DNA from 4 places in the Paenibacillus sp. S25 genome. Region 3 is predicted to be linked to each of the others. Evidence: riboswitches for the same ligand, from Rfam matches in the RefSeq annotation. Region 3 holds a riboswitch; each other region holds the start of a gene.
What was found. A riboswitch is a leader RNA that binds a small molecule or an ion and turns the genes downstream of it on or off. The one in region 3 is predicted to bind thiamine pyrophosphate.
Positions count from the first base shown of each region.

Region 1 (3,123 bases), 2.1 Mb from region 3:
TCCCGAACCAACCGATCATCGCCGCCCCGATGGCTGAAGTAATATGATCATATCCGGGGGCAATATCCGTCGTGAGCGGCCCCAAGGTATAGAAAGGAGCTTCCTTACAAATCTCCATTTGTAAATCCACATTCTCTTTGATTTTATGCATAGGGACATGTCCTGGCCCTTCAATCATGACCTGAACATCATGCTTCCATGCGATTTGCGTTAGCTCGCCCAACGTTTCCAGCTCTGCAAACTGTGCTTCATCATTCGCATCATAGATACTACCTGGACGTAGACCATCCCCGAGAGAAAAGGCCACATCATAGGCTCTCATAATTTCGCAGATTTCTTCAAAATGTGTATACAAAAAATTCTCCTGATGGTGCGCAAGGCACCAGGCTGCCATGATCGACCCGCCACGGGATACAATTCCCGTCATTCTATTCGCCGTCATCGGTATATACCGCAGCAATACACCCGCATGAATTGTAAAATAGTCCACTCCCTGCTCCGCCTGCTCAATCAGCGTATCGCGATACAGCTCCCACGTCAGCGCTTCTGCTTCGCCGTTCACCTTTTCAAGTGCCTGATAGAGCGGCACAGTCCCAATTGGTACAGGAGAATTCCGAATGATCCATTCACGTGTTGTATGGATATTACGGCCTGTGGACAGGTCCATAACTGTATCCGAGCCCCAACGCACAGCCCAGGTCATTTTCTCCACTTCCTCCTCGATGGAGGAGGTAACCGCAGAATTGCCAATGTTCGCATTGATCTTCACGTGAAAATGACGCCCAATGACCATTGGCTCACTTTCCGGGTGATTGATATTCGAAGGCAAGATGGCTCGTCCAGCCGCCAACTCCTGCCGTACAAACTCAGGCTCCACCCCTTCGCGGATCGCCGCAAATTCCATTTCTGGCGTAATGATCCCTTGCCGCGCATAATGCATTTGTGTCACTGTACGACCTTGCGAAGCACGAAGCGGACGGTTGGTCACGCCGGGAAATTCCACTGTCTCCCGTTTGAAGCCAGTTTTCAGTCCATTATCCTCCGGCTGTACAGCGCGTCCCTCGTAAGCCTCCACATCGCCCCGTTCCAGTGCCCAAGCTCGCCGTAATGGAGGCAGGCCCTGACGGATATCGACCTGATAGGCTTCGTCAGTCATGGGACCGCTTGTATCATATACACGCAATGGCTCATGATGCTCCGTGCCCTGCGGCGTATGTGTAGGATGAAGAGCAATTTCGCGCTCTGGCACGGCAATGTCCGGCCGTGAGCCTTGAATATATACCTTACGGCTCCCTGGAAAGGGCGTTACCCCATTGGCTTGATCCCCGTTTGTCTTCTCTACCTCAACTTCTTTTGTTCCTACCAATCTTACTTCGTTTGATTTCAATTCTGTTCCTTTTGTTCCTTCTGCTTCTGTCGGCTTCATTGTCCATTCCTCCCGTTTCGATGAAATGACACACCGATCCGGAACCATTCCCAGGGTGGCGCTGATCTATGCAAAAAAGCCGGTTCCCTAGGGAACCGGCTAATCTAACGAGGCAGCTATCCAGACAGTACGCATGTGGAATAATCCTATTCCAATGCGTCACCGTAGACAGCAGCCGCGTATACATTTCATTGGCCGATTACTTCCCTACGCTGGTATGATCCAGATCAGGTGCAAAGGGTCCGGAATCTTGCACGATTCCATCTCAGCCCGGCATTACAGGCTCCCCCAGTAACTGTGATACTTCTATTCACATGAGGCGGCTATAACAGACATCCCGCCATCCTTACCAGACTACTTTAAATTTATAGCTTTGGCAACCCTTCTAGGTTCACTTTACCAAGGAGACACTCCCCATCAAATCACTCTGCTTGCTTCAACTGTGTTCATTCTTGTTACGGAAGCATAAGCCCCATTTCCTTCGCCGCTTCAATCAAAATCGGAGCAAAGTCATGTAGCGTCTCGGGTGCAAGCCGACTGACCGGACCGGATACAGATAAAGCCGCAGTGACCTGTCCCTTCCGGTTTACAATTGGCGCAGCCACAGCAGCAGCCCCTGGCTCCCGTTCTTCATAGCTGGTCGCATAGCCCTTCTCGCGGATGTCCTGTAGCTGGGCTTTATAGACCTCCGGGTCTACCGAGGGCGGCCATTCATCCCCGCTTAGCAGAGCTTCCAGCTCCTGCGGCGGCATAAAGGCTGCCAGCACCTTGCTGGAGGCCCCTACAGCAAGCGGCATACGCGCACCTACAGGCGCGACCCTGCGAATCGCCTGATTGCTCTGCACGGCTTGTATGCGAATACGCATGCTGCCGTCCCGTAAGTACAAGCTGACCGTCTCGCCCAAACGGTCACGTAATCCTTCCATTGCAGGCTGTAACAACACCGCCGGCTCGTCACTTTGGGACAAATGCGTGGATAGCTCCCAAATGCGGAAGCCAAGTCGATATTTTTCCGTTTCGGCATTCCGAACGACAAAGCCCCGATCCTCCAACGTAGTCAGCAGCCGATGAACCGTGCTTTTATGTAGACCAATTTTGGAGGCAATCTCCGTCAGGCCAAGATCCGAATCTGCGGTAAAACACAGCAGTATATCAAGTGCACGCTCTACAGCGCGAACGGTTAATTTACGGTCTTCCATCGTGAACCGCTCCTCTTGTATCCATATTCGTTTCACACTATGAAACATGGTTACATAAATTATATAGAATAGTCGCGGCTACTGTAAACCGATGTTTTTGTGACAACCATATTACAGAACGAGAACAAACATCGACAATTCTTTGCATCATTTTTACTTTTCCGGTTCAGGCGTTGACTTTGGATAATCCCCATCATACGATAATAGGTATCTATACGGATCTACACTATCATTTTCAAGTGGAATTATACCTATATTCTATGAAACGAAGATCAATTTTATATAAGGAGGCTCTTACATGATTTCGACATCCCAGCGCAACTCTCAGCTACAGACCGCTGTTCAGGAGCCGTCCACCCCACTCTTTAATCCCCGTCTGCTGCGGTTCAAGCACGTTGTGATTGCTCTGCTGCTGTCGGTCGTCTTTTTTCTGTTGTTTTGTTTTATTGCCTTGCATGCTTACATCGCATGGGTACTTACGAATCCCACCGTTGCACC
Region 1 covers NZ_CP073683.1:807,322-810,444, reverse strand. Annotated here, with positions in the region: gene thiC (phosphomethylpyrimidine synthase ThiC) at 1-1,426, opposite strand, end outside; TPP riboswitch at 1,614-1,726, opposite strand; gene KAI37_RS03605 (IclR family transcriptional regulator) at 1,882-2,625, opposite strand; gene KAI37_RS03600 (alpha/beta hydrolase) at 2,924-3,123, shown strand, end outside.
Region 1: another riboswitch for thiamine pyrophosphate. It lies ahead of thiC (phosphomethylpyrimidine synthase ThiC); the one in region 3 lies ahead of tenA (thiaminase II).

Region 2 (3,123 bases), 1.8 Mb from region 3:
CCGCTTCCGTCAAAGCCTCGTGCATTTCTTTGACCACTTTCAGCAACTCGTCGAGCTCGCCCTCCATGGTCGTATCCAATGGATTCACTTGATGTTTGACGCCGGAGCGCTGAATGACCTCAATCGCCTTATCTACATACGGGTAAGAGTCCTCATTATTAGGAGTTTTAGGGATTACTTGAATACTGAGCAGTGTGTTAGCCATGCAAATTCACCTGTCCTTTATTTGGAGTGTTTTAGAGAACATAGGGTGGTTTAAGGCGTTTGAGACCGCTCCGCGTTTCATTTGATCTTACGATCGCTGTTGCCATGGGATTCTTTGAATAAATTTTAAAAGTTAAGAATCCAACGGCAAAGGCGAACGCTGCGCTTCTCCAGATTCAAATGAACCGCTCCGCTGCCAACCGCCTTAAAAGCACCCTGTTTTTAAAGCTGGTTTGTGTGGCATTATTAACACACAAGCGCACCTACTTAGCGCTTAGATAATATGAAAAACTAAAGAATAAACCAAGTGGAACGAGAACGAAGTGGGCGGAATGGTGCTGTACAAGCGTTAGCGTTCGCCTTTGTACCCAGATTTCAACCTCTGGATATTCATAAAAGAATTCTGGGTACAACAGCGATGGGAGGCACCATCCGACTGCCTAGTGGCGCTTCGTTCACTTCTCTAGTTCGGTCTTATTTTGCGTTTTAACAAATGGTCAGCGCTTGGGCAAGAAGTCATTTGTGAAGGCTTTATCGACTTCCAAAGGCTTGCTGAGCAGCTTGCGTTCGTACATCCAGTCCGAATAGTTTTGCCATACCTCTGCTTTTTGCACGCCCCATTGCGCGGCATCGTCCTGATAACGCGGGCTTAGCCATTTTTGGCTGGCGAGCACCAGTTTTTTATCCAGCTCTGGTACAGCTTTGCTTAAGATGTCCGCGGCTTCTTCTGGATGGGCGATAGTGTATTCATAGCCTTGTGCGGTAGCGTCCATGAACGCTTTGACCAGCTCTGGATCATTTTTTATCGTCTGTTCGTTGCTTACAATTACAGGCGTATAGTAATCAAGGCTTTTGGAATAATCTTTTACATACAGCATATCCAATGGCTCACCTCGAAGCTCGGCTTCGATTCCGGTCCATGCATAGAAAATCCAAGCAAAGTCAATATCCCGCTTCACGGCTGTAAAATAGTCTGCATTGCCCATGTTGACGATCTTCACTTTGCTCACATCGCCTTTGTTTGAATCCATGATGGATTTCATGACCGCTTCTTCTACGGGAGAGCCCCAACCGCCGTATTTTTTACCTTCAAAATCTTTCGGGCTCTTAATTCCGCGATCTACTGGGGCTGCGAAGCCTGAGGTATTATGCTGAATCACCGCAGCGATGGATACAAGCGGCACACCTTGCGTACGAGCTTGTGTGACGCCTTCTTGGTAGCTAATACCAAAAGGTGCAGCATTAGAAGCAACCATTTGATCGGCTCCGCCTGAACCAGGTTGAACAATTTGGACATTCAAACCCGCTTTTTCGTAAAATCCTTTGTCCTTAGCGACATAGAGTCCCGTATGATTCGTATTGGGTGTCCAGTCGAGCACGACTTTAACATCTTTGAGCCCCTTTGCCGGAGTAGACGTTTGGGTGTCGGTAGCGGGAGCCGCTTCTTGGGATGTGGGGGCACTTCCACCGCAAGCGGTCAGGGTCAGGGCCATGAGCCACAGACTGATCAGTCCCAGGCTTAACATTTTCATGCGCTTCATCGTTGTGTTCTCTCCTTTAATTACCCGTTATCCGTCCAATCAGACAGCTTAAGTTCCCCATTTTCTAAAAATAACATCTGCCGGACGCGATCTTTCCAACAACATAATCTTCAATAAAAAAAGCGCCCCGAGTTTCCGGGACGCTTGCGCTTGTATATACCAAAGTAAGGGATGGTCCTATGTAAAAAAGGCACATCTTGCTTAAGCATTCCTACGCTGGCATTACCCAGATCAGGTTGTAAGGGTCAGTGTCTTGGGACACACTCTCAGCCGGCCGATTCCAGCACCCCTGGCATTGTATGGTTTAATGGGTTCATTTATTCGGGTTTACTACGACGATTATATGCCTTGAATGCGGGTCTGTCCAGCATGAAGGGAGAGATGACGGTTCATTTGCCGAACGACAGGGTACACTTTTACTGTGAGCTTTGATCTGAAAATGAGCATGAATCAATCCGATTCGATCGGGTCATGTTATTTTCAGAACAGCTACGCAAGTAGGTTCAGATGGGCTGGTGCCCAATGGCGTGGCCGTAGAGAATTCTAATTCGTGAAAAGGAGTTGTTGTACTGTGGGTAAAACGGAAACATTGGATCGCAACCAACTGGAACAAGCCATTGTGAAGGCTTTGGATAACAACAAATTTTGCTCGTTAGGTACGGTAGAGGGTGGCAAACCGAAAGTACGCTATATGGCCCTTTTTAACGATGGAATGAACATTCATCTGGCGACAGATCGAAAAACACATAAAGTGGATGAGCTAAAAAACAATCCGAATGCTTATCTGCTGCTGGGTTATGAAGTTGGCGGTACGAAGGAAGTCGTAGAAGTGGAGGCTACCGTCCAGATTACAGCTGATGAGGGGCTGCGCAAACAAGTGTGGAACGATTCCTTGAAGGAATGGTTTTCCGGACCGGATGATCCCGATTATGTCATTCTGGACGTGAATCCGACACGCATTGAGTATGTGGGTCAGCAAACTGAGCGCCAAGTGTGGAATAAATAATAAGAATATAAATCGACAAACCAGTGAATCTCCGAGTTTTTAAGGAGGTTTGCTGGTTTTTATTTTTTGAGAAAATTAATTATTTTTTCATAAATAATTTAAGTAAATGACTACTCTTTTGCCTGGCGTTGGATTAAAATAGAAATGGTGGGTTCAAGGCTTACATATATGTGCAAAAGTATGTATATGAGGCATACACCTTAATGAGGAGGGGTATATTTTGTTATTTCGTAAAAATTGGTTTAAAGGGTTTACAGCAGCAGTTGTAGCTTGTAGTATGCTGGTGTTTTCAGCCGCTCCATCCTGGGCAGCTAGCAATTCTCGCGATAGCGCTACAGTGAATTTGCGGATTATGGAAACAACGGATATTCA
Region 2 covers NZ_CP073683.1:495,566-498,688, forward strand. Annotated here, with positions in the region: gene KAI37_RS02215 (MTH1187 family thiamine-binding protein) at 1-205, opposite strand, end outside; gene KAI37_RS02220 (ABC transporter substrate-binding protein) at 702-1,745, opposite strand; TPP riboswitch at 1,937-2,046, opposite strand; gene KAI37_RS02225 (pyridoxamine 5'-phosphate oxidase family protein) at 2,317-2,751, shown strand; gene KAI37_RS02230 (bifunctional 2',3'-cyclic-nucleotide 2'-phosphodiesterase/3'-nucleotidase) at 2,972-3,123, shown strand, end outside.
Region 2: another riboswitch for thiamine pyrophosphate. It lies ahead of KAI37_RS02220 (ABC transporter substrate-binding protein); the one in region 3 lies ahead of tenA (thiaminase II).

Region 3 (3,123 bases):
ATAATGAAAAGCTGCTGAATGATCCACTGTACATCGGAAACCGCCATAAACGGGTTCGCGGAGAAGCCTATAACCAGTTTATTGATACTTTTATCAGCAAAACGTTAGCGCAATTCCCGAAGGCGCTTTTACATTGGGAAGATGTGGGTAGCGTAAATGCGCGCCATATTATAGGAAAATACGGTCAAAGCATTCTCACCTTCAACGATGATATACAAGGTACAGGAGCGGTGACCCTGGCTGCGATTCTTTCGGCGGTGGGTGTCACCAAGACTCCGCTGCGTGAACAAAAAATACTTGTTTTCGGCCCAGGGGCTGCAGGGATCGGTAACGCTGACCAAATTCGGGGCGCTATGATCGAGGATGGCCTTTCCGCAGATGATTCATTCAAGTCCTTTTGGGCCTTTGATTATCGTGGGCTGTTAACGGAAGATATGGAAGACGTATTGGAGTATCAGAAACCGTATGTGCGCAAAAAGGATGAAGTCAGCTCATGGACCCGGTCGGGTGACGGCAAAATACCGCTACTGGAGGTCATCCGTCAGGTGAAGCCTACGATATTGATTGGAACTTCCGGTGTAGCAGGTGCCTTTTCTGAAGAAATCATCAAGGAGATGGCGAAGCATGTAGAACGCCCGATCATTATGCCCATGTCCAATCCTACAAACCTTGCAGAAGCAGTACCCGAGGATTTGATCCGGTGGACAGATGGCAGAGCACTGATCGCAACCGGAAGTCCTTTTGAGCCCGTCACCTATAACGATACAAATTTTGAGATTGGACAGGCGAACAATGCCTTTGTTTTTCCGGGACTGGGTCTAGGTGCGATTGTGGTTAAAGCCAAAAGGATTACCCCTGCGATGTTTACAGCCGCAGCAGTTGCTGTTGCCAATGGTGTAGATTCGAATACGCCTGGCGGTGCGCTACTCCCTCATATCCGAAAATTACGCGAAGTTTCGTACGCTGTTGCGGTTGCGGTTGCAAATGCCGCGATTCAGGATCAGGTAGCTCAGGCGCACATTTCAGATGTGGAACAAGCTATACGAGATGCAATGTGGAAACCGGAATATGCCAAGGTCAAAGCCGTGGAAAGTGTAATTCATCACCCTCACTAAGCCCCAAAAACCTAACTAGAGGAAATTTAATATTTTGCACACTATGTTTGACATAGCGTATGAACGTATGTACAGTAATAGTCAAAAGAATAGAAGTCCACTAGGGGAGCCAATATGGCTGAGACAAGAATGTATCTTGGACCCTTTGAACCTGATCTAGTTCGTACTAGCGTAGGAAAGTGGAGCCTTCGTATATAAGGTTTCAAGCGTTTTTTGCGCATTGGGCCTATGTTGAAGCCGCTCCATTTTTCCGGGGCGGCTTTTTAGCGTTGTTTCGGAATTGTATCCTTACAGGACTTCTTGCTCTTCAATTAATGGAGGTGGGGAAATTGAGTTTTACACAAGAACTCCGTCGGCAGGCGGACGGCATTTTTCAAGCGATTTTTGAGCATCCCTTTGTGAGAGGTATTGCTGAAGGAAGTTTGACAAGGGGACAGCTGATTCACTATGTAAAACAGGACTTTGAATATTTGAACGCCTACATGCGGATATACGGCATCGCAATCTCCAAATGCACGAATCGGGAGGACATGGCAGTATTTAATGAACAAATCTCTTTTATTCTCCACAGCGAGGTTCATCCGCATCAAAATTTCTGTGCTGTCGCAGGGGTGACCTATGAAGAGTTGCAGGGATATCCACTCGCTCCTTCGGCCCATCACTATATCCGTCACATGCTGACGATCGCGCATGAGGGCAGTTTGCGCGAGATCTTGGCTGTGCTGCTGCCATGTATGTGGACGTATGCCGAGATTGGCCGCAGGCTGCTGGATGAAGTAAAGCCGGATGAGTCTCATCCGTTCTATGAATGGATGGGCTTCTATGGAGACCAGCTTGATGATACAACACTCAAGTTCCGAGAACGTGTAGATGCTTGGGCAGAAGGCGCAACGGCTGCTGAGCGAGAGCGGATGATTGAGCATTTTGTACTGAGTTGCCAGCTGGAATATAAGTTCTGGGACATGGCTTATAACCAGGAAGAATGGCCGGTCCAGATGCAGGCAGCGGTCTTAGAATAGTCATCCTGGCGATTCGATGCGTGAAGTACGGTTAATGCCATGTTGAACCACCAACTATAGAGAGGATAATCATTATGAGTACATGGGAAAAAAGTTATTCAGCTCTCCTGACGAAGGTACAAAACAGCAAACCCCTCGTTCACAATATGACCAATGTGGTAGTCACTAACTTTACGGCCAACGGCCTGTATGCATTGGGCGCCTCCCCAGTGATGGCCTATGCACCCGAGGAAGTAGCAGATATGGCAAAAATAGCGGGAGCCGTCGTGTTAAACATCGGTACGCTGCACCGCGAACTGGTGGATGCCATGATCATTGCTGGACAATCGGCGAATGCACACGGTGTTCCGGTCCTGCTAGATCCGGTCGGTGCGGGAGCAACGAGCTTTAGAACTGAGTCGGCACTGCGAATCCTGAGAGAAGTCAAAATCTCATTGGTGCGGGGCAATGCAGCCGAAGTCGCGCATCTTGTTGGAGAAGCGCGTGAGATTAAAGGCGTAGATGCTGGTGACAGTGCTGACAGCGGCAATGTCGATCTGGCAATTCGGGCTGCTCAAACGCTCAATTCAATGGTTGTCATCACTGGAAAAGAGGACGTCATCACCGATGGGGCCGAAGCACGAATGATTAGCGGCGGAGACGCGCTGCTCACGAAGGTAACCGGAGCAGGCTGCCTGCTGACCTCTGTGTTAGGTGCTTTTGCAGCTGTTGAACCCAACCTGCTGCTCGCAGGTACAGCAGGCTTGGCATTTTACGGTGCAGCAGCTTCCCGAGCCGCAGCACGTACCGCAGAGCTGGGGCCCGGCAGCTTCCAGATTGCCTTTCTCGACGAGCTCGCCAAACTACATACAGGTTCGCTGGAGGGGCATGTCACTGTCCGTGAAGCAGGAACAACCACAGCAGGTGGTGCGCGATGACAGACGTTCGTGTACCCAGAGCACTGACGATTGCCGGTTCGGACAGTGGCGGCGGGGCCGGAATTCAAGCCG
Region 3 covers NZ_CP073683.1:4,622,075-4,625,197, forward strand. Annotated here, with positions in the region: gene KAI37_RS20155 (NAD-dependent malic enzyme) at 1-1,115, shown strand, start outside; TPP riboswitch at 1,208-1,310, shown strand; gene tenA (thiaminase II) at 1,445-2,134, shown strand; gene thiM (hydroxyethylthiazole kinase) at 2,209-3,051, shown strand; gene thiD (bifunctional hydroxymethylpyrimidine kinase/phosphomethylpyrimidine kinase) at 3,048-3,123, shown strand, end outside.

Region 4 (3,123 bases), 1.5 Mb from region 3:
TATTCTAACGGGTGATCCTTCAAGGAGACCGCTACCGCTTCTCCCTTGACCGGATAAAGTGGATATTCAAATCCAACTTGCGCTAGCAATTTCATGCTATCCAAGCCTCCGGCAATAATGACCTGATCGCACGAAAAAAAGCCACTATCTGTTCGGACACCGCAAACTCGACCATCCTGCATGACCAGTTGCTCTGCCTGTGTACCAGACCATACCGTTGCCCCCAGCACCGCAGCAGCACCTGCATAAGCACGACAAAGCTGGACAGGAGCCACTTGTGTCTCCTTTGAACGATATATTGCCCCGATCGCTTGTTCATCCAAACCTGGAATTCGTCGGGCCAATTCCCTCGCATCCCACCAGATAGGACAATCATCCTCTCGCGTTTTAGCAGCTTTCCAGCGTTTTTGGCCTTCAGTTTCCGTACGGAAAGGGGTCACAAATCCTTCTGTACGGAATTCTACCGAAATACCTGACAAACGCTCCAGATCACAGACAAGCTCAGGGAATGCGTCTCGACTTATGCGAGCAAATCGTGCCAGCTCAGAGTCGATGAACTCTTCACTTTCCGCTGCCAGCATTCCAACCGCTGCTCCTGAGGCTCCCTCACCCGGGATCAATCGTTCCAGCATGATCGTACTTCTTCCCTCCTTGGCCACATGATAAGCAATGGAACTGCCGATGACACCTCCACCTATGACCAAGCATTCAGCGTGTCCTATCGCTCTTGCCTCCGTGTGTATCTTTAGCATTGGTCCCGTGTCTCCTCTCCATAAACCATTCTGCTTTCAGCTTGCCTTTACTCTCGTTTTTTCGCTACAGGCTGTGAACTACAAGATCTGCCATTCGCCTGTATTCCATCGCAGCTGCAACAGGCGACTCAGCCTCCCATATACCAGACATCACCGCAATACCGCTTGCTCCGGCCCTATAAAGCTCCGGGATATGGTGCGGTTGTATGCCGCCCAGCGCGATCACCGGAATGTTCGACAGCCTGCAAATATGTTCAAGCTGAGCTAAACCCCGCGGTACAATACCGGGCTTACAATGGGTCTCATATACGTGACCATAAAGTACATAGTCCGCTCCTGCCCGCTCGGCAGCCTGCGCCTCCTCCAATGAATGCACAGATGCTCCACAGCGTGTACCCTTTGGAAGAAGGCTTTTCACATCCGCAACGGGTAATCCATTAGCTGGTAGCTGGACGGCTCCAACCAAAGTAAGTAAAGCTACATCCACACGATCATTTACTACAATTTGTTGCAAAGGAACTTCCTGCTCCACCATGCTGCGAGTCAAAGAAAGCAATGCAGAGGCACCATTTTGTTTCAAACGTGCGTGTACATAATGAACATACGGACAAATCACAGCAGCCACTTGGGCGGCTTGTCCAAAAGTGCCCTTTTCCATCGAAATTGCGTGTAATTCGATTTTCTCTTCACCTCACATTGGACTAGAGGATCTATGCTTAGTCAGCCACGTCTACCAGCAGAAATGAAAGGGGATTGTATGTGAATCGTCTACGGAAGCTCGAACAACTTAAAATGAACGAAACGCAAAAAAACCACTTCCCCAAGGAAGTGGTTTAACGAACGTCCAATAATCGAACGGACAATGATATCCGTATACGTGTATCGTCCCACGCACAAACAAAATAAAGATGGTGTTGCCTTGTTTGTACGGCGCTCACTTCCCTACGCTGGCATAACCCAGATCAGGTGCAAAGGGTCCGAAATCCATTTATTCCGTCTCAGCCGCATGGGCGGCTCCCCTAGTGTGACTATTTTATTGTATAAGCTAAAGATAGCTTAGCATATTTTCCTAATTCTGCAAACCCCACTTCGTGTGAAATATGCAGAATTGGATTTAGCTGATTTTAGTTAACTTTACTTGACCACTCTTCCACATTCCACGTTTTGGTTACCCAATCCTCGTAAAAGTCCGGTTCGTGAGACACAAGCAAAACGGTCCCTTTGTATTCCTTCAAGGCACGTTTCAGCTCATCCTTAGCTTTAACATCCAAGTGGTTGGTAGGCTCATCGAACAGTACCCAGTTGCTTTCACGCATTAACAGTTTGCAAAGACGGACTTTAGCCTGTTCTCCACCACTGAGCGCAGATAGCGGACGCGTGATATGCTCATTCTTTAAACCGCAACGCGCCAAATGCGCTCGTACTTCATGCTGGTTCAAATGCGGGAATTCATTCCACACATCGTCAATCGGTGTAATTTTCTCCGCCTTTACTTCCTGCTCAAAATAAGCGGGCTGCAAAAAATCACCTTGATAGGTTTTTCCACTGATTGGTGGAATTTTTCCCAGAATGGTTTTGAGCAATGTCGATTTACCAACACCGTTGTAGCCGACAATTGCAATCTTTTCACCACGTTCAATCGTCATGGACATTTTAGGCAATAGGGCATGCGTATAACCAATCTCAAAATCAATACCCTCAAATACCGTCTTTCCGCTCGCACGTGCTTCTTTGAATTGAAAGGTTGGCTTCGCAGCTTCTTCAGGCTTATCAATACGTTCGATCCGATCAAGCTGCTTTTCACGGCTCTTTGCTCGGCCTGATGTAGATGCACGCGCCTTATTACGCTGAATAAAATCTTCCTGTTTCTTAATAAAGTCCTGTTGCTTCTCATAAGCATCAATATGCTGAGCCTTGTTCAGATCTGCCATCTCAAGAAACTTTTCATAGTTAGCTGAATAACGGGTCATCTTGGCAAATTCAAGATGGTAAATAACATTAACGACCTGATTCATAAACTCAGTATCATGTGAAATAAGAATAAAAGCATAGGGATAATCCTTCAAATAGCGCGTAAGCCATTCGATATGCTCGACATCCAAATAGTTGGTAGGCTCATCCAGCAGCAGGACATTTGGCTTTTCCAACAGCAACTTAGCAAGAAGCACCTTTGTCCGTTGCCCGCCGCTAAGTGCAGATACATCCCGATCCAGTCCTATGGCCGAGAGTCCCAGTCCATTCGCCATTTCTTCAACCTTCACATCAATGAGGTAAAAATCCCCCATATCCAGTTGCTCCTGAATTTCACCCATCTGTTCCAGCAGCACTTCCAACTCTTCGGGAGAAGCATCCCCCATTTTGTCAGTAATCT
Region 4 covers NZ_CP073683.1:3,162,129-3,165,251, forward strand. Annotated here, with positions in the region: gene thiO (glycine oxidase ThiO) at 1-752, opposite strand, end outside; gene KAI37_RS13510 (thiamine phosphate synthase) at 817-1,410, opposite strand; TPP riboswitch at 1,675-1,783, opposite strand; gene KAI37_RS13515 (ABC-F family ATP-binding cassette domain-containing protein) at 1,877-3,123, opposite strand, start outside.
Region 4: another riboswitch for thiamine pyrophosphate. It lies ahead of KAI37_RS13510 (thiamine phosphate synthase); the one in region 3 lies ahead of tenA (thiaminase II).